One region of the Bacillus cihuensis genome, then DNA from elsewhere that is predicted to be linked to it. Evidence: predicted binding sites of a transcription regulator. Region 1 holds the regulator's gene; each other region holds the start of a gene.

What was found. The regulator LexA, encoded in region 1, represses DNA repair genes until DNA is damaged. The targets are predictions, from matches to a motif close to CGAACATATGTTCG.
Region 2: V179_RS0125775 (carbohydrate kinase) is a predicted target of LexA. The motif match lies at 8,231-8,244, and genes of this name have one in related genera.
Region 3: V179_RS0125135 (YolD-like family protein) is a predicted target of LexA. The motif match lies at 2,458-2,471, and genes of this name have one in related genera.

The regions. Positions count from the first base shown of each region.
Region 1 covers NZ_KI632495.1:71,409-82,051, forward strand. Annotated here, with positions in the region: gene rarD (EamA family transporter RarD) at 1-739, opposite strand, end outside; gene V179_RS0106070 (GNAT family N-acetyltransferase) at 791-1,303, opposite strand; gene V179_RS0106075 (LysR family transcriptional regulator) at 1,452-2,378, shown strand; gene V179_RS0106085 (cupin domain-containing protein) at 3,058-3,696, opposite strand; gene V179_RS0106090 (hypothetical protein) at 3,838-4,305, shown strand; gene V179_RS32305 (hypothetical protein) at 4,540-4,611, opposite strand; gene V179_RS0106105 (YHYH domain-containing protein) at 4,792-5,088, opposite strand; gene lexA (transcriptional repressor LexA) at 5,526-6,149, opposite strand; gene yneA (cell division suppressor protein YneA) at 6,306-6,611, shown strand; gene V179_RS0106120 (YneB family resolvase-like protein) at 6,627-7,274, shown strand; gene V179_RS0106125 (DUF896 domain-containing protein) at 7,350-7,586, shown strand; gene tkt (transketolase) at 7,754-9,760, shown strand; gene sirA (sporulation inhibitor of replication protein SirA) at 10,078-10,515, shown strand; gene V179_RS0106140 (YneF family protein) at 10,600-10,643, shown strand, end outside.
Region 2 covers NZ_KI632501.1:13,556-24,198, reverse strand. Annotated here, with positions in the region: gene V179_RS0125820 (DeoR/GlpR family DNA-binding transcription regulator) at 1-655, shown strand, start outside; gene V179_RS0125815 (HU family DNA-binding protein) at 803-1,075, opposite strand; gene V179_RS29405 (metallophosphoesterase family protein) at 1,710-1,952, shown strand; gene V179_RS0125800 (nucleoside hydrolase) at 2,440-3,369, opposite strand; gene V179_RS0125795 (NupC/NupG family nucleoside CNT transporter) at 3,395-4,576, opposite strand; gene V179_RS0125790 (pseudouridine-5'-phosphate glycosidase) at 4,716-5,633, opposite strand; gene V179_RS0125785 (carbohydrate kinase) at 5,634-6,728, opposite strand; gene V179_RS0125780 (EamA family transporter) at 7,097-8,005, opposite strand; gene V179_RS0125775 (carbohydrate kinase) at 8,285-9,376, shown strand; gene V179_RS31875 (hypothetical protein) at 10,294-10,593, shown strand.
Region 3 covers NZ_KI632500.1:25,471-36,113, forward strand. Annotated here, with positions in the region: gene V179_RS0125130 (methyl-accepting chemotaxis protein) at 45-2,021, opposite strand; gene V179_RS0125135 (YolD-like family protein) at 2,491-2,835, shown strand; gene V179_RS0125140 (hypothetical protein) at 2,964-3,803, opposite strand; gene V179_RS0125145 (hypothetical protein) at 3,803-4,336, opposite strand; gene V179_RS0125155 (hypothetical protein) at 4,701-5,006, opposite strand; gene V179_RS0125160 (hypothetical protein) at 6,078-6,545, opposite strand; gene V179_RS0125165 (hypothetical protein) at 6,787-7,299, opposite strand; gene V179_RS0125170 (hypothetical protein) at 7,458-8,345, opposite strand; gene V179_RS0125175 (DUF4030 domain-containing protein) at 8,698-9,837, opposite strand; gene V179_RS0125180 (RNA polymerase sigma factor) at 9,821-10,348, opposite strand.

The DNA.
Region 1 (10,643 bases):
ATAAAAGAGGTAAAACAGTAAGGATACCTGCACTAATTAATAATAATGATAAATGAATGTCTGAACCAAAATACATTTTATTATTGCGTTGAATAAACACTAAAAAAAGCAATGCAAAAGGGATGACCATGATTGTTTCTATACACATTCCGACTAGTGTATCGGTCTTGATATACTTTTTCGTTAATCCATAAATCCCAGAAGTCATAGCTAAAGAGATTGCAACCCAGGGAATTTTACCATATTCATAAGTAATAACCAATACTCCTAAAAAAGCCATTATCATCGATATAAGAGTGCCTGTTCGTATATTATCTTTTACTATAAGGACGCCTAAAACCATACTAACGATAGGCGTAATATAAAGTCCTAAACTTGCCTCCATGATATAACCGAAGTTAACTGCCCAAATAAAAATTAGCCAATTTGCACTTATCGCAAGAGATGCTACAAAGATATAAGAGAATTGTTTGAAGTTTACTTTAAATTCTTTAAACAGCTTAAAGAAAGCCCGACGCTTTTTAGTCTGACATGCCATAATAATAACCACAAAGATAAATCCCCACAGAATTCGGTGAGCTAAGATTTCCATTGAGGAGACGGTATCCAGGGCGTTCCAGTATAATGCTAGAAACCCCCAGAGCAAGTAAGATAAGGAGATATAGATATAACCCATTATTTTCTCTGAATGACGGTGCACATAATCTTTTTCTTTAGCTGATGGATTCCATACTGGCATAGCTTTCACCTTTCAGTAATGAACTATTTATAAATATCGCAACGAATATTTTTATACTTCTACAGGATCTTTAGGTCCGTTAAGTTCTAATTGATAAAAAGCTAAGTCAAGCCATCTATTGAATTTGAAACCTGCCTTTTCTATTGTGCCTGAATAAACAAAGCCAAAGTTTTTATGCATAGCAATACTTTTTTCATTTGCTGCATCAATGCCAGCAATTAAGGTCTTATACTCTCTTTCATTGGCAATAGCGATTAATTCTTTCATTAAAGAAGTGCCAATTCCTTTTCTTCTGTATTCCTTATCTAGGTAAACAGAATGTTCAATTGAATATTTATAAGCTGGCCACACCCTAAAAGGACCGAATGTCGCAAATCCAACCACTTTATTATCTTGTTCGCAAACTAGTATTGGATAATCTTCATCCCTCTTTTGTTGATACCAAATTTGTCTACTTTCAAGCGTTTGGGGTTTATAGTCGTATACAGCCGTAGTATAAAGAATGGCATCATTATATATATCTAAAATATCCATTAAATCTTTTGAAGTTGCTTCCCTTATCATTTTTTTCTTCCTTTCATATTAAATTTGTTTTTCTTCATTTATTTTAGAATTCTTCATGTATAACGTAAAATTGAACTTTTTAACCACCTGCTATAGACTAAAGTTATGGCAAAGCAGGCAGCAGGAAAAAACAAGGGACGGTGAGGACATGACTCTTCAGCAATTTCGTTATATAGTGGAGATTGCCAAGCATAATTCTATCAGTAAAGCTGCAACCGCACTTTACGTGACACAACCCAGTATCAGCAAAGCAGTGCGTGATCTGGAAGCTGAGTTAGGAATTAAGATTCTAGATAGAACGAACAAAGGGGTAGTCTTTACAAAAGATGGCACAGAATTATTATTTTACGCTAAAATGCTTCTGGAACAAACGGAGTCTGTCGCCCATCATTTTCATAAAGAGAAAAAAAAAGACTTAACAAAGTTTTCTATTTCATCTCAACATTATGGCTTTGCTATAGAGGCTGTTGCGAATCTAATGAATTATTTTGCTGATCGGAAATATGAGTTGGCAATTCGGGAAGGTAAGACAACCGATGTGATTGATGACGTGTATTCAAGTAGAAGTATTCTTGGAATTTTATCTCTGACCGATTTAAACAAGCATTTTTTTGAGCGTTACTTCACCTCAAAATTACTAACGTTTACTCCCCTTGCTTCATTGAAACAGCACGTCTTTCTACGAAAAGAGCACCCTTTGGCTCATCTCGAATGCATTACATTGGAGCAATTAAGGGACTATCCTTATCTGACTTATCAGCAGGATGACATGTTGTTACATTTTGCGGAAGAAGCCCTCAATGTAGACAATATCAGGAAATTAGTATATCTCAAGGATAGAGGGGCCATGAATAATCTCCTGTCAAATACAGATAGCTACAATTTAGGAACAGGCTGTATCGTGAATAATTACATGAACCCGAATATTATCTCTATTCCATTGGAAGGTGGCAATCTGATTCAAGTGGGCTTGGTGAAACGAAACGATGTTTTTTTGCCAGAAGAAGTTCTGGTATATATTGATTTTATAAAATTAGCTTTAGAAAAATCTATGCCTAATGATCTTATAAAGTAAGTGTCCAGGTCTTGCTGCATCTAAAACCAACTTATTTGAGGATAAAGCTTGGAGGGATTACTGATTACGAAGTAAAAGATAATCAACTTATTGTGAAAGTAAGCGCTCAAATTTCTCTAGCCAGTTATATTGGTGAAATTGTAATAGTTTATGAATATGGTGATAATAGTTTCAAGCCAAATCAATTGAATTAAAAGGGTGATTTACTTCAATAACGATCTTCAACAATCGGGCTCTTTAATGAAGTAATGAAAAAGTCCAATTTCTCAATAAATTTACGGAGAAGTTGGGCTTTTTAGTATTGGAATTTCCTTATCGTTGTAATTCGCATTTTTCTTACGGTACCCCATATTAGAATCATTTTCACTACTCCGTTAACGGGCGCTTTAATGGCATAAGGATCACTAAAATTATGAAAAAACGATACTTCACATCCATAATGGTATTTTACTATGACGTATTCGTTTGTTGTAATTCTAGGGCGTGTACTGGAAACATTTATCCTAATGAGGGATGGTTCCTTGCATGTCTCTTTATTTAGTGGGCCAGTAGTTATTAGCCTACGTTCTAAGAAAGTTCTAAATGATTTTTTTGGTATTTACTATGAAAAAGGTTATAAATTAATATCCACCTTATGAAAAAAAAGACATGGAGAATCCATGTCGGTAGTGCTCTTTATTTAATATCCCCAATATTGTTGATCATAAGGAAAGTAAGGGGTTTGTTGGTGTTGCTCCATATTTTGTGCTTGCTGATGAAAATAATAAGGTGTATTTTCCTTTTGTCTGCTGCAGTCCTTGTATGGCCCAATATATGTTGTTGGTTTAACTGGTGAAATTACTCGTTTCCATTGATTCTCATCGAGACAATAGGTATTTGACATGATATTTGCAGGAGTGAATTTTAAGATGTCAGAACCTAAAATTACTTCTGGAGTAGGTGCATCAAAAATTGCTAAGAGATGAGTGTTATCAACTGTAGCTACTTCATAGTGCCACCAACCTTGTGGAACGTTCGCCACTTGTCCAGGTGTAATAGGATAATGGAGAATTTCTTTAGTATATGGGTTCAGAATTGATACTGTAGCAGCACCAGAAATACAATAGACTAACTCTGCTGCATTTTGGTGATAATGCGGTTCCACAATATTATTTACACTAAGAAAAATGTCTAACAGAGACACATTCTCTAATGAATTCAACTGTTTAATACCTAATACGTTAATATAGTTTTTATTATCTTTTTTATATAAGGGACTTCTATTCACGTCAAAAGTATATTGAGTTGTTGGTGATGTATAATCTATATTTCCAACCATAACATAGTTTCACCTCTTATTATTAACTATAGGCATGTTATGTAAAAGCAATAATAAGGTTCGTATCAATTAAAAAATTCCAGTATTTTACTAATAAAGCTGATATACAAATAATATAATTTAAAAACAAGGGGGGATAGAATGTTTGAACAGGACGAAAGGTTGATTTCTGAAAGTATTGATCGTTTAGAAAGTAATGAGCTGTTGATTGTAAGTCAAAAAGAGGAATATATCAAACTTTTAGAGCTACAAGAACAAAAATTTCTCGAAAGAGCTGAAAAGGTAAAGCCAATCATTTCATACCTAAAAAAACATCATTATTCTTTTTATAATAAAAAGTTCGATTGCCGTTCGTATAAAGGCCCAATTATCGGTCGAAATGAAAATGAGGTGTACATTTACGAAGGGGAATGGTCATTAGTTACTTCAAAAAATCTACAAACAGGGAAAAAAGACTCGATGATGATTAAGACCTTTTTAGATGAAAATTCATTTAAGGATGCGATGGATGCTTTATTAGAAACGGCATTTCTGCAAGAGAATGAATTAACAATTGATCAAAAGAAAATAGAGAATGCAAACAAAGATCTCAATAGTGTATTTGGGTAAATCTGAATAAAGAATCTTTATAGATTTGTAGATTCAACATGGCGAAGGGATCACCACTTATTAACTATTTTAACTGTCAAGAAACTCTTGACAGTTCTTTTCATCTTCAATGCAATCTCCTCCCTATAATATAAAGAATATTAATATTATTTATGTCCAATTTTTTTGGTAAAAAGAAGCCGTTGTCTAAAAGCAAATGCTTTTGGACAGCCACTAAATTTTACTTTGTAATCTTTACTCTCTAGTACTACTATCCCATCGAACATTGCCACCCAATGATTCATTTGTAATGCGTAATGGAACCATAGTTGAGCCATTGGTTATTCCGCAGGTTTTGATAAATCAAACGAAGTAGTATTACCATTTGATTTAATATTAGCTTTTCTATTGCCGATATTTAAAAAATCGTTTTTGCACTTTAGATCCAGTAACTTTTTTAGTGCTACTTTCAAATTGTACAGTAACATCTAATGCCTCAAAGATTGGTCATTGGAATGGGTGTTGTGCCGTTATTATGTAGGCACTTAAATTATAGCTTTGTTTTCCACAATTAAGATAAACGCTAGCGCTAACAGTTGCAGGTTTAGATGTGCTAGGTTTAGATAGTGTTTTTGATGAACCAAGTCCATTGGTAATTACTCTCCGAAACTTAACCTCCATTTTACAATTAGTCCATCTGTAATGCCCTCCATTACTATCGGTACGCCCTGGATGAGCATCTACTTTAGGAACTTGTGTAGTTACAAGGACTAACGGAAGTAGTCCAATAGAAAGTTTTTTCATATAATATACCACTTATCAAAACATCGATTATATAAAAATAATCCTATGAATAGATATATCGATATATTATGGGTGATCTAATATCGAAAAATCTAAACTTCTTAGATTTTTTGTCGCTACATCGTTAGCTGTTGTTTCATGAGGAGTTTCCACATCATCTTTAGCATTCACTTAAAATGAATATTTTACAAATTTAAGAAGTGATTAATTATCTGTAATAATTCCAAGAAACGGTTCATATGAATGATCTAAGTGAGGTTGTCCAAAAAGACAGGGAAATCTCATGTAAATAGCTTTATTAATACGTGGCTTTATATAGGGAACAAATTGCATCCAATTTCTTCTTAATGTTATTTATTTACATGCGCTGTAGGGAGTACTCAAGATAAGTTGTTATAAAAAAATAAACCTCCTGTAATAAACAGGAGGAAAAAACATTAATGGATTTGGCGGTAAAGTCCAATTACTCTTCCAAGAATTGATACGTTCCCAAGAATGATTGGTTCCATATTGGAGTTTTCGGGCTGTAAACGGATGAAATCTTTTTCTTTAAAAAAGCGTTTTACCGTTGCTTCATCATCCTCAGTCATAGCAACAACAATATCACCATTATTCGCTGTACTTTGTTGCTTCACAATAACATAGTCGCCATCATGGATTCCAGCTTCAATCATACTATCGCCCATAATTTCGAGCATGAAGACATGTTCGTCATGTGTTGCCATCGATTCTGGAAGTGGGAAATACTCCTCAATGTTTTCAATTGCAGTAATTGGTAGACCAGCTGTTACCTTTCCGAGTAAAGGCACATTGATGACGTTGTTTTTTGGTATATTGTGCGTTTCAGATGGATCTAGTATTTCAATGGCACGAGGTTTGGTAGGATCGCGACGAATAAGACCTTTACTTTCTAATCTTGATAAATGACCGTGAACTGTCGAGCTTGAAGCTAAACCAACAGCTTCTCCAATCTCTCTCACTGAAGGTGGATAGCCTTTAGTACGAACTTCGTCTTTAATAAAATCCAATATATCATTTTGCCTTTTTGAAAGCTTAGACATACTTTCACCCCTTCTCTCTTATTCTTGTTTTTATTATATCACGCGAAAAAAAAAGATACAAACATAAGTTCGAATAATGTTGACTAAAAACAGATGTTCGGTATATACTGAGATTAACAAATTGCGAACAGGCATTCGATTTTGGAGGGAATAACGATGAAAAAACTATTAAAAAGTTATACTTATACACTTTCACTAGCAGTAATCGTGTTTATTTTTTCTTTATTTTTCTCAATGAATAAAAATTATGATAACCTTGACAAATATATCTCTATTACAGTAGATCATGGTGATACTCTATGGAAAATGGCTGAAGTATACAAAACAGAAGATTTATCGAGAGATGAGTTCATAGACTGGATTATTACTCATAATGAAATATCTGCAAATTCACTTGTACCAGGAGATTCTATTATTATACCAGTAACTAAAACAAATCTAAGTTTAGCAAGTAAGCAATAAGAAAGTTGGAAATAAATGAGAGCAATTATATACTGCCGTGTTAGTACAGAAAAAGAATCACAAGAAACATCTTTAGTCAGACAGGAAGAAGAGTTGAGAAAACTAGCAAGTAAATCAGAATTTGAAATTGTTTCTGTTATTAAAGAACAAGCAAGCGGTTACGAACTTAATCGTGATGGCATTTTTGAAATGTTAGATATCTTAAAAAAGAAGCAGGCTGACGTTCTATTAATTCAAGATGAAACGAGGCTTGGTCGTGGAAACGCGAAAATTGCCCTTTTTCATGTAATTATTAAGGAAGGTGTAAAAATTTATTCTTTATCACATGATGGGGAAATTGAACTATCTGATTCAGATTCGATGGTCATTAATATTGTCGGAATTGTTGAGGAGTACCAGCGGAAGTTACATAATATTAAAATTAAACGTGGTATGCAGCGGGCAGTTGAAAATGGATTTCGACCACAAAAAAATCTGGCCAATCAAGGAATGAGTGGTGGAAGAGAAAGAAAAGAAGTTCCAATTGAAGAAATAGTAAAACTTCGAAACAACGGACTTACATTTGCAGAAATTGCAGCAACTTTACGAGGATTTGGTTATCAAGTTTCAAAAGCAACAATAAATCGAAGATATTTAGAATACAAAGCTGTAAAAGAAGATTAATCAAGAGCAGAGAACTTGTATTTTCGCTTTTTTTTTTATAACATGACACTATTAAAAGTAAAAGGGAGCGAAAATATGTTATCGAAAGAAAAGTTAGCTCGTATAAATGAACTGGCTAAGAAGGCCAAGTCCAGCTCATTGACAGTGGAAGAAGCGAAAGAACAATCTAAGCTGAGAAGTGAGTACTTAGAAACGTTTCGGAAATCTATGTCAAATACGATCGAGCATTTGACAATTATTGACCCAGAAGGAAACGATGTTACACCTGAAAAGCTTAAAAGTATTAAAGATTCAAAAAATCGTTTACATTAATAGATGAAATAAAAAGAATATCGGTTTCGATATTCTTTTTTTGTTTGAAGAATGAGCGGATTATTGAAGGAAGACAGGGCACTTTAATAAAGTATCTGAATTATTGTTGTTTTTATCAAAATGACACTATAATATAGTAAGGGTATACATAAAGGAAGGATGGTTTTATGTTAAACAAAACTGATGCACTTTCAATCAATACAATTCGTACACTGTCAATTGATGCTATTGAAAAAGCGAATTCTGGACACCCTGGAATGCCGATGGGCGCTGCTCCGATGGCTTACACTCTTTGGACCCAGTTTATGAATCACAATCCGAAAAATCCAACTTGGTTTAATAGAGACCGTTTTGTTCTTTCAGCTGGACATGGATCGATGCTATTGTATAGTCTTTTGCATTTATCAGGCTATGATTTATCAATGGATGATATTAAAAATTTCCGCCAATGGGGTAGCAAAACACCAGGTCATCCTGAATATGGACATACTGCAGGGGTAGATGCAACAACTGGGCCTCTAGGCCAAGGTATTGCAATGGCAGTAGGTATGGCTATGGCTGAACGTCATTTAGCAGGAACATATAATCGTGGCTCATATAATGTAGTAGATCATTATACATATGGTATTTGTGGAGACGGGGATTTAATGGAAGGTGTGTCTTCAGAGGCCGCTTCGTTAGCTGCTCACCTTAAGCTTGGTAGAATGGTCGTTTTATATGATTCAAATGACATTTCACTTGATGGGGATTTGGACAAATCTTTTAGTGAAAGTGTTGAAGGTCGTTTTAAGGCATACGGCTGGCAGTATATACGTGTTGAAGATGGAAATGATTTGAGTGAAGTCGCTAAAGCTTTGGAATTGGCGAAATCAGATGAATCACGTCCAACACTTATTGAAGTGAAAACTGTTATTGGTTATGGTTCACCTAACCGATCTGGTAAATCATCCTCTCACGGAGCTCCATTAGGTGCTGAAGAATTAAAACTTACAAAAGAGTATTATAAATGGACATTTGAAGAAGATTTCCATGTACCAAATGAAGTATATGAACATTTTAAGAAAGCGGTAGTAGAAGAAGGCGTTAAAAAAGAAGCCGCATGGGAAAGCTTATTTAGTGATTACAGAAGAGAATATCCCGAATTAGCGGCGCAACTTCAAGCAGCAATCAATGGCGAATTACCTGAGGGATGGGATCAAGACATCCCAGTATACGAAGAAGGGAAAAGTCTGGCTTCAAGGGCTTCAAGCGGTGAAGTATTGAATGCTATTGCTTCTAATCTACCAAGTTTCCTTGGTGGTTCAGCTGATTTGGCCGGTTCAAACAACACATTGATTAAAGCGGCTACAGACTTTGTCCCAGGTGAATATGAAGGTCGTAATATTTGGTTTGGTGTTCGTGAATTTGCAATGGGAGCTGCATTAAACGGAATGGCACTTCATGGGGGAGTCAGTGTGTACGGTGGAACATTCTTTGTATTCTCAGACTACTTGCGTCCAGCAATTCGTCTAGCTGCTTTGATGGGACTTCCGGTAACTTATGTATTCACTCATGACAGTATTGCGGTTGGTGAAGACGGACCTACTCATGAGCCAATTGAACAGTTAGCATCTTTGCGTGCGATGCCAAATCTAGGTGTTATTCGTCCTGCTGATGGAAACGAAACAGCAGCAGCTTGGAGAGAAGCAATTCAATCTAAGAATAAACCAACTGCGCTAATATTAACAAGGCAGAATCTACCTACTCTAAAACATACATCTGAACTTGCGAATGAAGGTGTTAAAAAAGGTGCTTACATCGTTTCTCCTTCTAGCAAAGCAGATGCAGATGTTTTACTGCTTGCAACAGGATCGGAAGTTAATTTAGCAGTTGCAGCTCAAGCAAACCTTGCGAAAGAAGGAATTGACGCAGCAGTCATTAGTATGCCGTCGTGGGATCGATTCGAAGCTCAATCTAAAGAATATAAACAAAGTGTCATTAATCCCGCAGTGAAAAAGCGTCTGGCTATCGAAGTTGCGGCTCCATTTGGCTGGGATCGTTATACAGGAGATGAAGGGGAAATTCTTGCAATTAATCATTTTGGTGCATCAGCCCCTGGTAATAAAATTATGGAAGAGTTCGGATTTACAGTTGAGAATGTTGTAAATCGAGTAAAAGCACTTTTAGAAAATTAATTTAGAATCAAGGATGTCTCAATAAACCTGCTACTTCAATATACGTAGTTTAAAATAGGTGTTTACAACACTATAAGCTGCTTATATCAAATGAGGTCAATGGTATTTGGGATATCCTTGTTTTGCTGTTTAAATGGTTATTGATTCAAAAAAAGAATTTTAATCACTTTCTTATTTTGGTAATATGTACTATAATTGTAATAATTTTTAGAAAAATGATGATTTCGACAAAAAAACAAGCTTTTTTCTCCATCAAACAACATATCTTTTTCACTTTCAAGAATATAATACAAAAAAGAATGTTAGGAGGCAGTTAAATGAGAAGCTATCAAATTTATTTAATCGAAGATGAGTTTGCCCGACATTATTTTGGTAGAGAAAAGATTTTTTTCAATTTGTTTTTGGAGTATATTCAATCATCTAACTGGCATAAGGATATTTTGCAAAAACAAATCGAATATATTACAAAAAAAATTCCTGCTAGCAACATTCATTATTCATTCGAACAAAGTTTACAACGTAAACAAGGATATCTGTCCCAAAATGGGGTATATTATTTAAAAGTAAAGAGTAATAGTAAAGCTACGGTTTATATACATGATCAATCCATTATTTTAAAAGCTGAAGGTGACTTTGACGCGGAAACTACTTTTTTTGAATGCATCCGTAAATGTGAGGCAAGCTTCCTTGCCATTGATTTTGAGAATAAACGCTACGGTTGGTTAAAACCGATAAAAGAAAGAAAATATGGATAAAAGGAGGACATGACCACATGGAGTATTGTATAATAACGATTGGTCTAGTACACTTAATGTAGACAACATGAAGGAGGAAATAATATGCTTTGGCAAATAATTTTAGCCGCAGTATTGGCTTTAATCGC
Region 2 (10,643 bases), on a different contig from region 1:
AAAGAAATTACGCAGAATTCACGGCGGGGCTATTCATTATTTTGGTTTGATTAAAGAACCTCATTTTAATAAAAAAATCGGCATCTCTCATCATCAAAAAAAAATGATAGGGGAATCTGCCGCAACTTTCATTATGGATGGAGAAACAGTTGCACTAGATGTTGGATCAACAACCTTACATATTGCGAGTTCAATTAAAAATGTAAAAAATATCACGATTGTGACCAACTCATTAGCAGCAGCCGAAATCTTAAATAATCGATTAGAAAACCAACTATTTGATGGCAAAGTAATCGTCCTTGGAGGAACAACTAATCCACTGCAACGTTCAATCAGTGGACCATTAACCAATCATTTATTAGAACACTTTTATTTTGATAAAGCGTTTATTTCATGTGGAGGAATAAGCAAAGATGGAATATGTGATTTCGATATTGATGAAGCAACTGCATCTACTATTATGATGAAAAGATCAAGAAGTGTTTATGTTGTAACTGATTCTTCCAAAATTAATCAGAAAGCTCTTTTTGATATAGGGTCATTCTCATCAATTGATTGTGTTATTACAGATCAAGAAATGCCCGCTGATTGGTCTAAAGATGCTATGGTTAGAAACCTAAAATGGATAAAAGTAGGTAATATGTATGAAAATTGATTACCATGTTCATCTTGAAGATGATTAAACTTTTTTCAAATTCATATCTATTGAAAAAAACAGAAATGATACTTATTTAAATAGAAAATACTCTGGAGAGTACTCATCCCCAGAGTATTTTTACACTATCATAACGAGCTATTCATGCTATTTAACAGCTTCTTTTAATTCCTTACCTGGTTTAAAAGCAGGAACTTTGGAAGCTGCAATTTGTATTTCTTCTCCTGTTTGTGGGTTTCTACCTGTACGAGCTGCCCGGTCGCGCACTTCAAATGTTCCAAATCCAACTAATTGGATCTTTTCCTCTTTAGCAAGCGTAGTAGAGATCGTTTCAATCCATGCATCCACTGCTTTTTTAGCGTCTTCTTTTGTTAGTTCTGCTTGTGTTGCCACAGCATTCACTAGATCCGTTTTGTTCATCGTTCAAACACCTCGTCCTTTATTCTAAAAAGTATGTAGTATTTCTCCCTAAACATAACATACGTTCGGTGTGTCTGTCACTTGTAAAGCTAGAGAATATAATAGGTAGCTATATTTCTGTCATTATTGGATTCCCTCTTTGCAAATTCCGATAAGGAGTATTATGTAAACTTACTTATATTAAGTACGAGCGTCAAAATCTGGCTGGATATCCTGGCATAACTTTTACTGAGATATAGGCGGTATAGAGACGCCTACTTCCCTAATAAATACGTCTTAAACGGGAATAATAATCAATGGACGTCTTGTAGAGGATGGATCACACCAAAACGTTTTATTAATTATGAAGGAAGGTTATTTATAAGTGGAATAAATCATTTGACCATTTTACAGATGAACGACACTCACGCTTACTTGGATCTTCATCCTGAGATGTTCCTTGAAGGTAAAGGTGAGGCCCTCTTTAGAAATGTCGGTGGATATGCTCGAATTGCCTCTTTTAATAAAGCTCGGGCAGAGAATTTTGGTGGGGTACTGTTCTTAGATAATAGTGACACTTTTCACGGAACTTATCAGCTATTGCAACCATGGGTGAGTCCCTTATCCTTATCCTAAACCGATGGGGATCGACGGTATGACTGCTCACTGGGAGTTTACCTATAGTCCAAACCATTTTAAAAAACTATCAACATTACTTGATTACCCATTGTTGGCGAATAACTGTTACGCTGAGGGTAGCAAACATCCTGTTTTCCCAACACATACTGTAATCGAGAGAGCAGGCTTGAAAATCGGCGTGATTGGGATTGCTTGTCATATTGTAGATAAGACAATGCCTCCACTTCTCCTTTGGCATCAACTTTACACTTGGGAATGAGGAGTTGCCTTCGCAAATTGATAAGTTATGTAGTGTGATAAAGTCAATCTCATAGTGGTTCTTTCACACTTAGGATTCCCTATTGAAGTCAAGATTGCCTCTTAAGTTAAAGGAATTGATGTATTGTTGAGTGCACATACCCCTAACCGTCTTAACAAATCTGTCCTTATAAACAACACCCTTATCATCCAATCCGAAAAAGGCGATTCATTTCCACTTATTTAGAGTGTTGCCCTGCATAAAATTGAAGTGAGTGTCTTCTCGCCTAAAATGATAATTGGGGATTTCGGTAAGGTTTAACGACTACTATATTAGTAGTATTGGTTAAACCTTACAAAATACTAAAAAGGAGAGCTGATCACTATGACCGCTCTCCCTTACATATAAATATTATTATTCTTGGAATATTTTGAGTAACAAAATTTTCGAAAAACACATCTGGTATCAATCCTAAAAAATCGGGACGAGGTGCCTGTCCCCGTGTTCCTTAGTATTTTTTAAGCGCTTCAATCATTAGTTTCCAAAAACCTTCTACATCAAGTTCTAATCCAAATTTAGCATTCACTTCTCTACCAGTGACTCCGTGTAGATCAACTAATGTGGTTCCTGCAGTAAACTCACCTTTCGTTTCCACGGTAACGTTTACATCTTTCGTCTTAAACAATTCTGGTGCAACACAATAAGCTACAGTTAATACATCGTGTACAGGTGCCCCATCAAAATCAAACATCTCTTTATAAGTAGAGGCAAAAAATACCAATAATTCACCTACTATTTTTGCTACATTATTATCAATTTGATTCACTTGATCGATTACTTCTTTTGTTGCCAAAGCTTGATGCGTGATATCTAGCCCCATAACGACGATTGGAAGCCCACTATCAAATACTTTTTTGGCAGCTTCTGGATCCGCCCAAATATTAAATTCAGCCGTTGGTGTCCAGTTACCAAATGTTCCTCCACCCATAAGAACAATTTCTTCTATATTATCCTTAATTTCTGGTGCTTTTGTTAAAGCTAGAGCAATATTTGTTAATGGTCCTGTTGGAAGGATAGTAACAGGCACTTTTGATTCTTTTACCAGTCTTATGATCGTATCAACTCCATGCTCCTCACTCCAACTACGAGAAGGTTCGGGCAATTCTGGACCGTCTAAACCTGAATCGCCATGAATACCAGGTGCGGTTTCTCTGATTCGAATCAATGGTTCGCTTGCCCCTTTTGAAACCACAACATCCGGTCGTGAAACTAAATCACAAACTTTTAATGCATTCATCGTCGTTTTTTCAATCTCTGCATTTCCGGAAACAGTTGTAATCGCCAAAATTTCCAATTCTGGTCTTGCTGCTGCTAAAATAATCGCAATTGCGTCATCATGTCCTGGATCACAATCCATAATAATTTTTCTTGTCGTCATCATCATTCACTCCTAGTTTATATGTTTACATTACAATACCTATTATTGTTCCTGAAATGACAGATGCTAATGTCGCACCTAACAATAATTTTAAAGAATATTTTGCAACATAATTCCCTTGTTTTTCACTGATTGACTTGATTGAACCAGCTACAATACCGACAGTCCCAAAGTTTGCAAAACTAACTAAATAAACAGATACAATAGCAATCGTTTTATTAGAAAGATGGCTGGAAATATCGCCGAAATTTAACATGGCAACAAATTCATTCGTAATTAGTTTTGTCGCCATAATTCCACCTGCTTGTACAGCATCTGCCCATGGAACACCCATTAAGAAAGCAATTGGTGCAAAAATATGGCCAATAACTGTCTGGAAAGAAACATGAAATACGCCTACAAAGACAACATTAATCAATTCCATCAAGGAAATAAATCCTAGTAGCATAGCAGCAACAATAATAACAATTTTAAAGCCATCCATTACACTTTCACCAATCATTTGGAAGAATGGAAGTCTTTCTTTTTCTTCAATTTGAATTAAATCTTCATCATCAGCTAAATCATATGGATTAATAATATTAGCAATGATGAGTGCACTAAAAATATTCAATACTACTGCCGTTACCACATATTTAGGCTCTAACATGGTCATATAAGACCCAACCATCGCCATACTGATTGCACTCATTGCTGACGTACAAATCGTATAAAGTCTTTTTGGAGATAGAAGCGGAATTTGTTTAATAATCGTTAAGAACACTTCTGGTTGTCCAAGTGCAGCTGTAGATACAGCAAAATAGCTTTCTAGTTTACCCATTCCTGTTATTTTACTTAAAAACAAGCCGATATATTTGATCACGAACGGTAATACTTTTATATAATTTAGTATCCCTATTAATACGGATATGAAAACAAGCGGTAATAACACGGAAAGGAAAAATGTAAATCCACCTTCATTCACCAAATTTCCAAATACAAATTCGATTCCTGAATTAGCGATTTTCATTAATTTCTCAAAGAACCCGCCTACTTTAGTAATCGCAATTAACCCAATACTCGTATGCATCATGAAGTACACGGAAATAATTTGCACAGCCAACATGATCAGAATACGTTTATACTTTATTTGTTTTCTATTGTTACTTACTAAAAAACCAACAACAAAAACAAGTAAAAGTCCTGTAAGTAAGAAAATAAATTTCATATGTTTCACTCCCTTTTTATGGTAGCGTTTTCATAGTTTAAGAAAAACAACTTCTATAAAGTTTAGTTGCTAATAAGAATCTAAGACAGCTAACTTTATAGAAGTTAAGTCTAAACTAATGACGAACTCTGTTTATTATTTATTTAGTTTGGTTATTGAAACTAACTGCAATTTGGCTTCCTACTTTAGCATTGTGTTTTACTAATTCAATATTGGCCACAAGGCTTGTACCATTCGTTAAATCTTTTATTTTTCCAAGCAAGAATGGTGTACTATCTTTACCAATAATATTGTTTTCTTCTGCTTCTTTGATTGCTTGAGCAATTATTCCATTGATATAGTCTTCATCCATAGCATGTTCTTTAGGAATTGGGTTAGCGATTACTGCTCCACCATTAAGGTTTAATTCCCATTTCGTTTTTAATGTTTCTGCAATTACGTCGATTGAATCCGTAGAGATATTTAATTTATGTTCACTACTTCTTGTGTAGAATGCTGGTAAAACTTCTGTTTCATATCCAATTACAGGAACCCCTTTTGTTTCAAGGTATTCAAGAGTAAGTCCTAAATCTAGGATTGATTTAGCTCCAGCACAAATGACAGCTACATCCGTTTGAGCTAATTCATCAAGGTCAGCAGAGATGTCCATCGTCGTTTCTGCACCTTTATGAACTCCACCAATACCACCAGTTACGAAGATTTTGATGTCTGCTAAATCTGCGCAAATCATTGTTGTTGCAACAGTCGTAGCACCAAGTTGTTTTGTAGCAACAATATGAGCTAAGTCACGTCTTGATACTTTAGCAACACCTGAACTTTTACCGAATAATTCTAATTCCTCATCTGTTAAACCAATTTTAATTTTTCCATCAATGATGGCAATAGTTGCTGGAACAGCACCGTTATCACGAACAATTTGTTCAACTTCACGAGCCATTTTTACGTTTTGTGGATACGGCATACCGTGAGAAATAATAGTAGACTCTAATGCAACGATTGCTTTTCCTTCTGCTTTTGCTTGTTGTACCTCTTGTGATAATTCAATATAGTTTTTCATTTAAATTGCCTCCATATCTAAGATAAATTGTTTTTTTGATAATTCTTGTCTAACTGTATACTTTGACATAATCGTTTTATGGGCATTGACCAAGCCAGATTTGACGATGTAATCGATTTCCTTTTTCTGTAGCCAGGAATAAATTACAGCTGAACAAAATGAATCGCCTGCACCTGTTACATCAACAACCATCGGTGTTTCGATAGCTGGAAAATAATGAACCTCTCCATTTTGACTACCTGTCATGACACCTTTTGAGCCATTCGTTACAATCACATTTTTGACACCTAACTCAAGCCATTTTTCAACTGAGTTTTTCCAACTTTCTTCATCACTGATATTAATATTCATAAACGTTTCTGTTTCATCTTTATTTACGATAAGCCAACTTACTGCATTCAAAGATTTTGGAAGCCTATCCATTTTTGGAGATGAAACAGGAATAATGACTAATGGAATATCATGTTTCGATGCGAAAAAGCACAGAAAATCAATCGTTTCACTTGGGCAATTTAAATCCGTTACGATACATTTTGCTTTTTTTAGTATATTAGTATTTTTGATTAACAACTCAGGGGTAATATTCTCAAAAACGTCCATGTCTGCTAATGCAATGGATAAATCCCCCTTCATATCTAAAACGGCTGTATAAGATCCTGTCGTCAAATTGTCACCTTGATAAACATGTTCTAAATTCATGAAAGGAGATGATAAATCATAAATTTCTTGCCACTCTGAATCATGTCCACTTGCTGAAATTAATGTTACATCCTCACCTAATCTACCTAAGTTTTCAGCAATATTTCTCGCGACTCCTCCAACTGATCTAGAAGACTTCACTGGATTAGACGTTTCATTCGTTATTTTACTTTTGGTATAGAATTTCCTATCCACGTTAGCTCCACCTATGCAAACAATAGGAGCTGTTTCATTCAAAACATAAGCCTTGCCAAAGACATACTCTTTCTTGATTAATCCAGAGATAATATTAGCAATCGATGATTTTGATAAACCTAAAATTTCTGATAACTCCTGTTGAGAGATAAATGGATTTTCTCGAATCATACCTAAAATCATCTCTTCATTTTCATTAATATCAATAGCCATTTTTACACCTCTCTTCTCCAAAACAATTGTTTGCATAACCAACATGTGTTTAGTATACGCTTACTTTTCAAATTGTCAATCATCTTTTAAATGATATTTTTATTAACAATGACATGGTTTAAAGATGCCAACTTGTCGGTTGAAACATCAAAAAACAATTGTTTTCATAACCAACATGTGTTTAGTATACGCTTACTTTTCAAATTGTCAATCATCTTAAAATAATATTTTTATTAGCAATGACATGATGTTGAAAATGCCAACTTATCAGTGTGGTTTTTATTTCGTATAACGGAAATGCAAACACCTACTAATATGTTTTTTTAAATTCAACACCATGTAAGTTTTACTTAGTACTAATGTTGCTTAACTTTGGTTTTAATTAACAATATATTACTATTAAGCATTGTTGGTAAGGTCATTCCGAGAAGAATGGTTACAATCCCAACTATTTGCAGTGTAGTAACATGTTCACTTAACAAGATGACGGACACCATAACAGCGATTGGCAATTCAATAGCACCCAATATGGATGACATACCTAATCCAACTTTAGGAATTGCAATCGTGAATAAGTATACCGGAATAATCATCCCAAATAACCCTAATGCCAACCCATACATCCAAAGTCCCCCGCTAAACAAAGTGCCATTCCAAATCACTTCCGGTGATTGAAAAACAACGGACATCATCAAAGCAAAGAATGAAACCAATACTAAACGATTAGAGGTATTCATATTTGTTGTGGCCTTCCCGTTAACAAATAAAAATAAGGAATAACAAAGTGCTGCTGCTAACCCCCATAACCATCCTTGAAAAGGTATTTGAGATACATCAACATCTATTAAACCAGCCGCTGGTATCGTCCCAATGACCAAGATTAGTAAAGATATCGTTTCAATTCGACTGGGAAATTGGCGTTTGGTTATACAAGAAATCAACATGCCGATCCATGTAAATTGAAACAACAGTACAACGGCCAAAGAAGCAGGTAAATAGTTCAAAGAACGACCATATAAAATATTAGTCAACCCTGTAAAAACACCAGCAAAGATCAGAATTTTAATCCCATTAAAGCTTAATTTTGTTCGATTTGTAACAATGAAAATAAACACCGCGATACAAAAACCAAAGAAGAATTGACTTGTCACTGCTTCAGAAACTGAAAAACCACTGCGCATGGCTAGTTTTATGATCGTTGAAACGACACCATAACTACTAGCTGCTATAACGACCAACAAAGGGTACAAATACGTTTTCATCATTATATTTCCTCCTACATGTTTATTATCCGCTCAATTATGACTATGATTTTTAGAAAACCTTCAAAAAATCATAGTCTTCAATATAATTCAAAGATAGACGTATTTACAATCTCTTTTTTTTGGTTATTATAGTTTAACCTATCATTTGTCTGTAAAACTTTCTTCAATCTGTGTAAACAGGCAGAAGGTAAAATTATTATTACTCTATTTGCAAATACACATTTACAAACATTTGTTTATATAATAAACTAAAGTTCAATAAGGGGGGGAGGTTGTGCTATGGATAAAGAGAAACAAATTTTACATTACATAAAAATGAATCCTTACATTTCACAGCAAGAATTATCAAGTAAAGTTGGTTTATCACGACCTGCAGTCGCCAATTATATCGCTAACCTGACAAGACGCGGGGAAATCAAGGGACGTGCCTATATTCTCCAAGAAGAATCGTCGATCGTCTGTATCGGAGGGGCAAACACAGACCGGAAAGCACGATCAAATCAGGAGGTGCGTTTATATTCATCTAATCCAGTAAAAATTACTGAAACTTGTGGTGGTGTAGCACGCAACTTTGCCGGGAATTTAAGTCGACTTGGTTGTAGCACTACTCTTATGACTTGCGTAGGGGATGACAAAGAAGGTAATTGGATACTGAATGAAACGAAAAGTCAAGGAGTCGATGTTAGTCAAGTATGGGTGTTACCAACAGAACGAACAGGGACTTTTACCACCTTATTAGATATAAATGGTGAAAGTATTGTCTCTATGGCTGATATGAATATTTATGAAAAAATGACAACATCCATGTTTGAGGAAAAATGGTCCTATATTGTTTCCGCTCAAGCTGTTTTTTTGGATATGAATATCCCTAAGAAATGCCTCGATTATTTAATTAATCGCTGCCGTGATGAAAACATTCCGATGTACATTGATCCGGTATCAACAGCCAAAGCACGAAAACTTCCATTACGTCTTGACGGTGTAGAAATGATTCTACCTAACCGAGAAGAGGCAGAAATACTTGCTGACATAAAAATCGACTCAATCGAGGATTGTCAATTAGCTTGTGAAATAATTAGCCAGCGTGGCGTCAAAAAAATTATTATCACACTTGGTAATCAGGGGGGCTATTATTTTTCTACTGAGGAATCTGGACACTTGCCTCCTTTTAAAACGGATGTTGTTGATGTCACAGGGGCGGGGGAAGCATTTGCTTCATGTGCAATCTATGGAATATTAAACGAAGAATCGCTTTTTAGTGCTTGCCAATTAGGTCTTGCTGGTGCTTCACTTACCCTTCAAACCGAAGAATCAATCTCCTCCTTTTTGAAACCTGAAAAAATTCATGAAATAGTAAAGGATTTTTCGTAATGAATTCACCTTTTCACCGTAGAAATACCTCCTTTTCATTACGTAGAAGGAATTACTTCGTTGAAAAAGCATCTGCCTCTTCCTAAGCGGATGCCCTTTTTTAACTAGTTTCTTCTATAAAAATCTATCAACTTTTCTGGATATGAAAACACTCGTTAAAAACCTCGAATGACTGTAGCCAATCATCATTTAACTCCTATTCAAAGACTTCTCATTCACCATCCACTTTATCTAGTTGCTAATAGTATTGATTTTTCCCTCACAAAATACTAAAAAGGAGAGCTGATCACTGTGATTGCTCTCCTTTTCTTACGTATGAGTACCGTCCGTGGAATACTATGGTGTAACAAAATTTTCTGAAACGTGCCTTGGACAATCCTTAAAATCGGGATTTGGAGTAAAAATATGACCGTTTCTTTAGGTTTGGTGCAAACACCCAACGTGACGAGCGCCCCGCCCTCCTTTCCAAATCTTTCGAATGAGATTTGTGAATTTAATCAATCGAGTAGGAGAGGGGTGACTAACCCCCGACCTCTCACATCATCGTACGTACCATTCGGTATACGGCGGTTCAAATTAAATGTGACGTAAAGTTTGGTATCGTTCAGATAGACTTTTGAGACCCTCTTTTCGCCAAAATTTCACAAACACCACACTAGCATTACAATAATTATTCAATTTTGCTTGAGATTCTTAAATGGCACTTTAATGGAAGAACTGAAACATGATAACGATTTCTTAATTCTTACTTAACTAAGCACCCGTTAGTTGAACAAGAAAAAATGGCTGCCGATAAAACAACCATATCTTGAACCAACATATAGTGAGTAAAACTACTTCAGCTGGGTAGTATATGTTTAGGATGGTGTGCTTTCATCATTAGCATATTCCCCATTAATAAACAAGGAAGTGAATAGATGAATCAGAGTAACGAACGCAATAACTTTGGTGGAAATGTAGAAGAAAGTGGCAACAATCGAGCTGGTAGTAATGCTAATCAAGGTACGAGTGACTTTGGTGAAGCAGCAACAGCAGGAACTCTTAATGGAGCCGTTGCGGGTGCTATGATAGGTGCTCAATTTGGACTAATTGGTACTGTAATAGGCGGTGTTTCAGGCGGTGCTATTGGTAACCAGATTGTAGAGGGGGCTGAAGTCGATGACAAAACAGCTTCCAAAAATCATGATGAGAGCAATAATAACTCTATAAATAAGTAGCAGGCACTTTACAAAAATGTATTTGTGTTAATCTCACCAAAAAAGGATCG
Region 3 (10,643 bases), on a different contig from region 1:
GCACGATTTTAATAAAGTTTGGCTTGATTCTTCAAAGCTTGAAATTAGTATTTAAATTGTGTAATTAATTTCTGTAATTCTTCAGCCATAGAAGAGAGAGACCTTGAAGATGAAGAAATTTCCTCCATTGAAGCTAATTGTTCTTCGGTAGAAGCGGCAACTTCTTCTGAAGTTGAAGCATTTATCTTCGCAATTTTGGCTAGTTCATTACTGATCGCTGTGACTTCTTGCACTGCTGCTGACATTTGTTGAGCACTTGCTGAAACTTCCTCCATTTGAGGAGTAATCTCTTTTGAACTCTTAACGATAATATTAAATTTTTCGATTGCATCATTCGCTACTTTTACGCCAGCCTCAACATCTTTTGTAACCCGAATCATAATTTGAACTGAATTTTGTGTATCCTTTTGAATTCCCTGTACTATTTCATGTATTTCTTTTGCTGAATGCTGGGATTGTTCTGCAAGCTTACGTACTTCATCCGCAACTACAGCAAAACCTTTTCCGTGTTCTCCAGCCCTTGCCGCTTCAATAGCAGCATTTAAAGCAAGTAGATTGGTTTGATCTGCTATACCAGTAATCGCATCCAAAATAGAACTTACCTGTTTTGACCGTTCATATAAGGTTTTTATCACTTCATCTGATTCCATAACGGAACTATGTATTGCTTTCATTTGATTTACTGTATTTGTAACCGACCTTCCTCCTTCTTCAGCTTGGATAGATGTCTGGTGCACAAGTTCAGATACCTTCATAGAACTATCAGCAATTTGGGATACACCTTCTGAAACTTCATTAAATGACTGAGCATTTTTTCCCACGCTATGCATTTGATTCTCAGCGTTACTTGCAATCTCTTGGATGGAAGTGGCTACCTGTCCAGTAGCCGCACTTGTTTGTTCTGCACTTGCAGACAATTCTTCAGCAGAAGATGCAACTTGTTCCGCACTCTCTTCTACTTTTTGAACTAAAGCTTTAAGACTTTCTTGCATTTCATTAAAAGCAGACCCTAATTGTCCAATTTCATCATTGGATTGTACTTTAATTTCTTGGGTCAAATCTCCAAGACTAATGGTAATGGCCTGTTCTTTTAATTTATTAATAGGTCGAATGATAGCTCTTATGATAATGAATATGATAATTGCTCCAATAATCATCGCAATCACTATGACTTCTAACGTTTTTTGGAATATTGGAGCGGCTGCATTAGATATTTCTGCAGAAACTGCAGTACCTCCTATTTTCCAACCAGTTGTTTCATTTGTAACAAAACTCATTGATTTCTTTTCGCCTTCTAATTCATAATCAAACTGTCCTTTTTTTTGATTATACATTTCATTGTAAAAGTCTTCACTCGCATCACTTCCAGGCTTGTTAGTAGGATGAGCGATGTACTTTTTATTTTTATCTAAAAGAAGTACGTATCCTTGTTCACCTATTTTCACCTTTTTTGCTATTTCTTGAATATTATTTATGCTAATATCAAGACCTATAACTCCCAAACCGTCTTTTGTTGTTTGTGATATAGTTATTACCATTTCATTTGTGTCAGCAGAGATATAGGGTTCTGATATTATGGATTTCCCCTTATTTTTGAATGCTTCTTTATACCAATCTCTTTCTCTTGGATCAAAGCCAGCAGGAAGTGGTACTTTAGGGACTTGTGTCAATGAACCAGTCTGGGTTCCTATATAAATACTTGTAGCTTCTGGATGCAGTTGGACATACTGATCAAATTGTTTCCGTAATTCTATGTCACTACCTTCATTAGACATCTCAGATGTTACAGCCTGGGAAAAGCTATTTATATCATGTAATTTAGGTTGAATAGTATCATCGACCGATGTATTTAATAAGTCAATACTTCCGCCAATTCCATCCATTATTTCACTTTCAATTGCATCTTTTGCTGTTATATAAGAAAGTATCCCAATACTAATTGAGGGAATGATTAGTATGAAGGAGAAAGCAAGAATTAATTTAGCTCTTATAGTTTTTTTATTTCCAAAAATCCTTATCATATAAATTGACCTCTTCCAAGTGTTCTCTTCTTTGGTGTTTTACACAAAACTAAATTATGTTTTATAACCTTTAGCATAAAAAAATTTAATAGTTTGTAATATGGTCGCCTTATTCCTTTTACATACTTCTTCCCCTTTAAAATTATTTTATAAATCAGATTGCATTATATAAACAGTCGGTTCTCAACTTACTAGTCATCAAAAAAAGAGGTTTTCTAGATAAAATTGTTAAAAAACCTTTCATTTACTAATTGAGGACTTTAGAACCAATTGCTAAATTAGCATAAAACACGGTTAAATAAAAAACAATAACAAAATGTACCAAATTATAGAATATTCTGGTTGTTTAAAGTGAATAATTTCTTAGCAAGTTATATATTTCAACTTTTTTAGAACTACATTCACATTGAATTTATAGAAATTGTGGCGTATGATTAGAACAAATGTTCTTAAAGTGAGAGGGGTATAAATGGCTATTATAGATCGTGGAGTACATAAGAAGTGGCAGCCTGCTTTTATGACTCCTGAACTTTTGCAAGCTTTTGAAGGTGCAGATAGGGAGTATTATGCCGAAGTTAAACCTGAACTTGATGAACAACAATTCGAGTATATGAACCAGGTCATATGTCAGAGTATGAAACAAACGTCATTGGTTGCTATAACGTATTTTAGAGATCAAAGAAAGTATATCACGGTTGGACTAATTCAATATTTTAATGAAATAAGTAAAACCATAAAAATTTTAACCCCACTAGAGAAAATTGATTCGGTAATGTTAGAAGATATTCTAGATATTAAATTTCAGGACGCTTGACTAAGTGATTGTGTGCATAGAAAAAGAGCTCAAAATTATGCTTGAGCTCAATTCTTTCCTAAATATCTATTCTTTTTTATCATAAATGAATAAAATGGTAAAATTTAATAATAGAATTGTGAATAATTTTAAGCATGCCTTTTAAGACTTGATTGGATCTTTTTGCGTTGCTGAATCCCTAAAATCCGTTCTTCAGTATCCAGTTGCATAACCATAAAATCCAAACGAATATCTACAACCTTACGGTAATCCTGTATGACTTTATTAGGCACAGCACCGGACAATATTAAATCGTCTAATTTTGAAACACTTATTTTTCCGTATTGAAGTATGGTATCCTCAAACCCTTCATTATAAAGCTTTTCAATGTCCCATAGCGTTTTATTCTCTATTTTAGATAAACTACCAAAACTAGTTAATATCTTATTCTTTTCATTAAAGGCTGAACAAGTTATTGCATAGTTTTTTAAATTATCATACTTTTCTTCCAATGATTTAAGCGTGCTACTTGAGTCTTTTATTTCCTCAAGAAGCTGCTCTGTAGTTTGACCCCCAAAGAGGTAGTCCGTTGTTTGATTATAAATCTTCCCTATTTTATTAAAAAAAGGCTTAACGTAATAGGTTTTAGGAAAAGTATATTTAAGGCTATTAAAAGGCAAATCCTTGTCCTCTTCCTTGATTCCGCTCAATTGTATTAAAGGGAAAATAACATCAGGACGTACATAACAAAGAAGTTCCTGTATTAATCCTTTATGGTCTGTTTCATAGACCTTAACTGGGACAAACTTTGCTAACATATTGATATCTTTAAATTCATGACGTTTACCTTCGTAATGTGAAAACTGCTCTCTTAAATGCTTTTTAGCTTGTTTAAGAAACGATGTATTCTGCTTCAATAAATTATATTCAGAAGAAGTTATAAATACTTCGAGCTTCTCTGAAGGTAATAATTCCTTTTCAACTTTCATTATGCAGTCACCGCCGTTTCTTCTAAGAAAGAAAAGAGGTCGTAGTGATCTGGTCGAAATACTTCAGCAACTTCTTCAATATTATTCATTACATTCTTAATAGATGAGCACGTCAATTTCCTATTTCGAATTTGTAAGTTAAATTCCCCAGAAGGTAATAGGACAACTCCAATACCTTTATGTTCATAAATTCCATATAAACTTCCACGTGAGAAACCATTTTTCTCAGCAAGACGTACTAAGCTATTTTGAGACTCTTCACTCTCACCGGTATACTCAACTCCAGTAATAGTTGGAGAGAATTGTCCAATTGATAGATCAAACAAATACTGAAATGCTTCTGGATTTCCACAAAAAAAGATACGGTATCCATGACTTTCTCTTCCCTCACTCGTAAATGGTTGAATCCTAAATTCCACATTTTCATTTTTCCATACTACACCATTTTTTTTTGTCCACACAAAACGAAGCGGGAGGAATAAAGGCAATAAAGTAGCAGGTTTCTCTTTGACAAAGCATGTCACTCGAAACATACCTCAACGCCTCCTTTCGTTGTTAACCTCATACAATCTTGTACGAGTTCATTAACACGCCCTCCTGTTTTCTGAAATAATTGGTTATACCGATTTGGCATAACTACACACCCTTTCCCAAAGAATTTTGACCTTTTTCTGAATAAAAACACAAAAAAGCCTTTGGGTAGTTTGGTCACATAGCAAAAAATATGCTACGAATCTCAAAAACCCAAAGGCTTTAATTATAGTTCTCACCGCAAAATCACAAAGATTTGCAAAGAAATTAAACGAAAAAGGTATGATATAATTTTAACAAAAAAAAATGCTATACACAATAATACAGGATTACTTTTCCATTCACTAATAAAATCAATATTTTTAATTATTTATGGAAGAAGAACAGCTTGTCTGGATCTTCTGTTGATAATGATAATAGTTTCGTAAATTCTTCCTTTGTAATAGAATAGTAAACTACATCATCAGGAAGTGAGTTATACTTTCTCGGCAATTCTCCAATAGGAAAAACCTTACTATGTGCAAAAATGGGATTAACCTTTTTTCTCACAGAGTCCCCTAATCTTTGATATTGAATGATTGTGAGGTCCACAAAGAAAAACATTGTACCTTCTTCATCTCTTAAATTTTTTATCCGAGAATATGAGTAATCATTTGTTGTATAATGCAACATTTCAAATTCACTCCCTCGGTTAATAAAAAAGTTTGTCATTGATCATATTCCACTACTTTCCCTATGATAAGGATATCCTAATAAAAACAAAAGTAACTTTATAAATTATTTGGTTAATAGTAGGCTGTAAATATTGATTTATCAATGCTGCATATATTAAAAATTTGGAATAATATTGATTAACACTCTAATTTTCTTCATATTTCTGATGAAATTTTATTATAAAGTTTGAGCAAAATAAATTACAAATCTTTATTTAACAGCATTATTGATAGTAATTGACTAATATTTTGATCAATCTTTTTATACAACATCCCAAATATTTTATAATTGGTAAAAACTTATTCAAAGCCACAACCTTATTATCCACGAGTAAATGTTATTGAATCCCTCTTATAGTCAATATCTATAATAGTTTGAATCTCTTTTTTAGTTATTGTCTATCAATTTTTCCTTAGCTAAAACTATAAAAACATTAAAAAAGGAGAAATTATATATCCTAAATTTTTTGTGTCCCCATAGAAGTCACGAGTGAAAATTCAATTAAAAATAGAAGGTGTAAAAAATATAGTAGATGTATCATATAATCCTAAAATTGCTAAAAACAGATTCAAACTATTATTTTTCTTTGTTAATTCTCTAGAATATCTAAAATTTGCTCATTCATATTCAAAAAAATTCACCAAAAAATATTATGAACCGATATTTTCACATTAACATTAACCTAAAGATAAAAGGTTGTCATTAAGGCAATCTGAAACCAATTAGCCTTTTTATATGATATAAAAAATCCAATTTATGTATAAAGGACAAAAAAATGTAACTGTTTTTATCTTACCATTTATTTATATAACCGCAATGAAAATATTTGGTATTCCTTCTTTAATTATACAATATAGAGTGCTTTACTCATAAATAATTGTCTAAATATTGAAATTAATCAAAAAAACAGTCGAATGATTATTTAACTGTTATATAGAAAAAAGTTATAGCCTAAAGTTTGTTCATTTTCCAGCTGTGTTGTTCAACTATCGCGTCCGATTGCCGAATAACACGAAAGCTGCAAAAAGGTTATATTTTTGATTTAGTTAACCAATTTTTCATAACTTGTTCTGTGTTTGCTTCTTTTGACATTCTTATGAAACTCTTGTTTAACTGCTCTATATCAGACTCAAAAAAAAGGATCTTGTCATTAGTATTTTTCGCATAATAACAATATCCTTCATATTCGATTTCGTTTATATATACTGTAGGATGTTCGTGTTGCATCGTGCAAAGAATCATCTCAGCATTTAAATTAGCATAAATAGATTCAACTTGATGTAAAAAATCTTTGTGTATAGGAATGGCTGGGGCGTTAATATATTCTCGCTGTTGATCTCCAAAGTATCGTTCTTCAACAAAAATTAAATAGTAATCAGATTCTCTAACTTTTTCACGTTCTTTAAGGAATATATTGATGAATTTATTTGATAGTTTATGTAAATGTCGATGTGGAGGAATATTCTCTCCAAATAACAGTAAAATTAATTCTTCCATTTAATACTCCTAACTTCTACCTAAACTAAGGTAAATCATTTCAATTTCTATTAACTGTTCGTTACTTTAACTATACTTTTTAACAATCTTTTTTCAAGAGAATCATAAATATTCATTCTTTACTTTAAGTTCGTTATTCAACAATCTGGACCTACTCTAAAGATAAAGGCACAATTCTTGCTACAGAATTGCGCCCGATTGTGGAAGATCGTTATTAAACTAAAGCACCTCGTTAGTTGAATTAATCTTTTACTATTTCAACTCCCTTTATCGCACTTGTTAAAGCAAAGGTGTTTTCACTTATCGTATGTCCCTCTACAAGCGAGATATCATATTCTCCATTAGAGAACTGTATGTAATTCGCATCTTCTTTGTTCTTTTCAAAAAATATAGTGTACTCACTCTTATCCATTGTATTTAGTTCCCAACTTGCACCTATTGTCATTTCAACATTGTCTGATATTCTCTTAGCGTGATATCCTTCCTTGTCCTCCACTAATTCACCGACGAAATATGTATTTCCACTTGACTGTACTACTAATAACCTTTCATCATTTGTCGTTGTAATTAAATCAATATTCCCTTTAATATTTTCATTCTGAACAAAATGTTCCAAAGTTTCTTCTTTAGAAGAGAAATGGTCAATATTATCCTTTTCACTACAAGCAGTTATGAAAAAAATGGCTATAAACGTTAAAATAACCATAAATTTTCTAATAATAATCTCCACCTTCACCTGTTGATTATTTATCAAAACTATTTGCCGTTGTTAAACTAACCTGTTTCGTTAGTTCGATAAGAAAATAGGCATTACTCCTTCTTGAAGTAAAGCACCCGTTAGCTCAACAAGTAAAATTGAATTTTAATTAATCCTCCTATTTAAATCTATTTATCTAACGAAACTAATCAAAATTAGTTATTCTGATAATAATGATGAACCTTTGGTTCTCCCCATACATGACCTTGCTTTACCATTAACGTTTTTATCTTGATGGTTCTGCCAAGACTATCTTTTTCAATCCATTTGTAATGTTTAACTTTCCTATCTTCTCTCATAGCATCATAATTTACATCTTTATTAACTTCCGTCGGTGGTCCCCAACTAGACAGACTAATATTGTACTCAGACATCCCTTCATAGGGTTCCGTTCTACGAAGTTTATCCCGTGCTGCTGATAAATCATCAGCCTTAACTTTTTCAACTGTTTTTATCATTTCATTAACCCTATTTTTATATTTGGGTACAGATGATAGAATCGCCAAATAGACATCCATATTTCCGTAAATTCTTTTCTCTTCAATTAAAACTGGCACAAATTCAAATAATTTAGAGTGAATCTTGTCAATTTGTTCTGTAGAATCCTTATAATCGACGACTTTTTCGAAATTGTCTAATGCTGAAAGATAATCTTCATCTTTCATAGCTAGTGCAGCAACATCATAAGTTCTCTTTATCTCTAGTTTCTCCTTAATAATGGGGCTAATAAATATATAAAGGGCAGCAATTAAACCTAAAGAAAAGATAGTAGCTGCGATTTTAAATTTCCTAGTTAATACTGCTTCTTTTACGAACTTCCAATTGTTCTTTATCCATATCACCAAAAGGATTAAAACAGGCAGCCACAATGGACTGTAAATCCAAATATCACCGAACCAATTTCTCTTATAATGGTCTGGGAATCTACAGTTAAAATAAATACAATAATCATTAACTAAAGGGGTGTGACCGATATATTTATATATCAAAAACCAAACCCATATAACAATCACCAGCATGATAAACCCCAAACAACCGGCCATGACTTCCTCCTTTTTATAATCTTTAATAAGTAAATATTACCAATATATTAAGCGGTTGTAATTATAATAAACTGAGCTTTTTTCTTTAAAGGACAGAAACTTGATATAATAGGGGAATACTGGAGGTTAAGGGGATGGAATATAATCATTTGAGAACCGGATTCAGTTAGCACAACAAGAAACAAGATGCTGCGACTGCAACACCTTGTTTAACTCTTGCACACCGTTAGTTCTATAAGCAAAAGGCTAGCACAACAACCTTCCTTATTGAAATAAAGCTGTTTTTAAAAGGAGTTTGCCAAGTATCCCACTAGTTAATTTTATAATAAAAAATCTATAATCCTTGTTGAACTCACCCCTCAGGTGAAATGACCATGAAATCTTCACCATTTTCCATTAATAATTTGATTGTATATGGATCTCCTTGCATTTGTTTTTTCACGTCGGGTAAAGCTAGATACGTCTTAATAGCATTTTCAAGCTCATCTTGTAATTGTGTGCTAGGTGTAGTAGTCCAATTTGTTCCTAAGTCGATATAGGCATGTCCCTTTTTCACTTGATAAGACAAGCCAGTGACTTTGTAAGTCGATTTACCAGCTAGAGATTCATGGAGATCGTTAGCAATATAAGACCAACGACCGTCTTGCTTTCGATGTTCAAAGTTAAACGAATGGACTTTAATATCTTTGATATCTAGATTTTGTGCTTCAATTTCTTGTTGAATATCTGAGATAATAGAATTTTGCTCTTTAATATGATCAGGCATATCTAACAGTAAAATGTTTGAAAACCATGTTTGTTCCAAACCTGCTAATTCATAATTGGCCTCTTCCTCATATCCGTATTTAGTAAAAACATCGAATACGATTTGACGTAAAGAATCGTACATAACCTGCCTTTTAACATCTCTTTTTGATATGCTAGTAGATTTTTCAGATGGTTCAATATTTCTAATCAGTAAATTGTAGTCGTCAATACCATGATTACTTAATGTTTCTTTCACCAATGGAGTAAGTTGCTCTTTTGCTTCCTTTAGTTGTTCGTTAGAGAGTATGAGACTAATATCAATAGTAAATGGATCATAAATCGATCCTACAGAGTCCACCTTGTATCCTTGATTTTCTATGAGCTTTATCAGTTTTTGATGAAGATTTTCATCTATATTATTAGCTGAAAAACTTGAAGTAATTTTCAGTGGCATAATTTTAGCTGCAATTTGGGCCATAGCTGGAGAGACAAATGTAGAGCCAATAAATAAACCCAATAATAATATCAACGCGATTCCAGAGTATGTTAATTTTCTGATCAAACTTACTTTTTTGATACGAGTTGATAGGAGGGGATTCTTATTTCTCTTTTGGGACTCCAACTTTTCAATATCAGTAAAAATTCGTTTTTTCAGTTCTTGTTTTTCTTTTGTTTTCCACATTAGATCGGCATTTAACTTCTTAAAGGAACTATCAAAATCAGTATCTTTATATTGTTTTTTCATCCAAATACCCCTCCTTTATTAATTGTTTTTTCAATGCTGGAATAGCTCTAAAAAGAGTCGATTTAACTTTACTCTCAGACCAGCTCAATATCTTTGCCGTATCCTCAATAGAAAAACCTTTGATTTTCCTTAAAACTATCACCTTTCGATATGTATCTTTGATTTCCCCTAACGCTTTATATAGTTCAAATGATTCCTCTTTTATTTGAATCATTTCTTCAGGCAATGAGTTATTGTCCTTTTGCAAAAGAAATACTTCTTTAAAGAACCTGCTGGGTTTACGTTTTCTTAAAAAATCGACCGTTAAATTGTGAGCGATACTGAATAGCCATGTTTTTTCACTCGAATGCTGATTAAATGAATTATGATATAAATACGCTTTTACAAAGGTATCATGGGTCAAATCCTCTGCTTGTTGATAATCCTTAACCATCAATAAAATAAAGCTTAAAATAGATTTACTATGTTGGTCATACCAATCTGAAATTTCTTCTTTTCTGTACTTCGACAAGTTACCAACCCTCCTTTTCTTGAATGTTCAATACTTAGACGTATTAGCTAAATAAAAGTTGTGTTTTTGCATTAAAAAAATCTCTAAAAGTATAGATTAGAGATTTTTTCGTTCTTTAATAGAACTGACGTTTATATCATCTTAGAAATAAGGTGAAAAACATGCTCCAAGCTCATGTTTTCCTCCTTAAAATAGTTTCCTCGTTAGATCTAATATTTAGGTATTCCTTATGGAACTATCCTGCCCCGTTAGTTTAAGTACATTTCTTCACAAACTCACTTAAATTTTAACATAA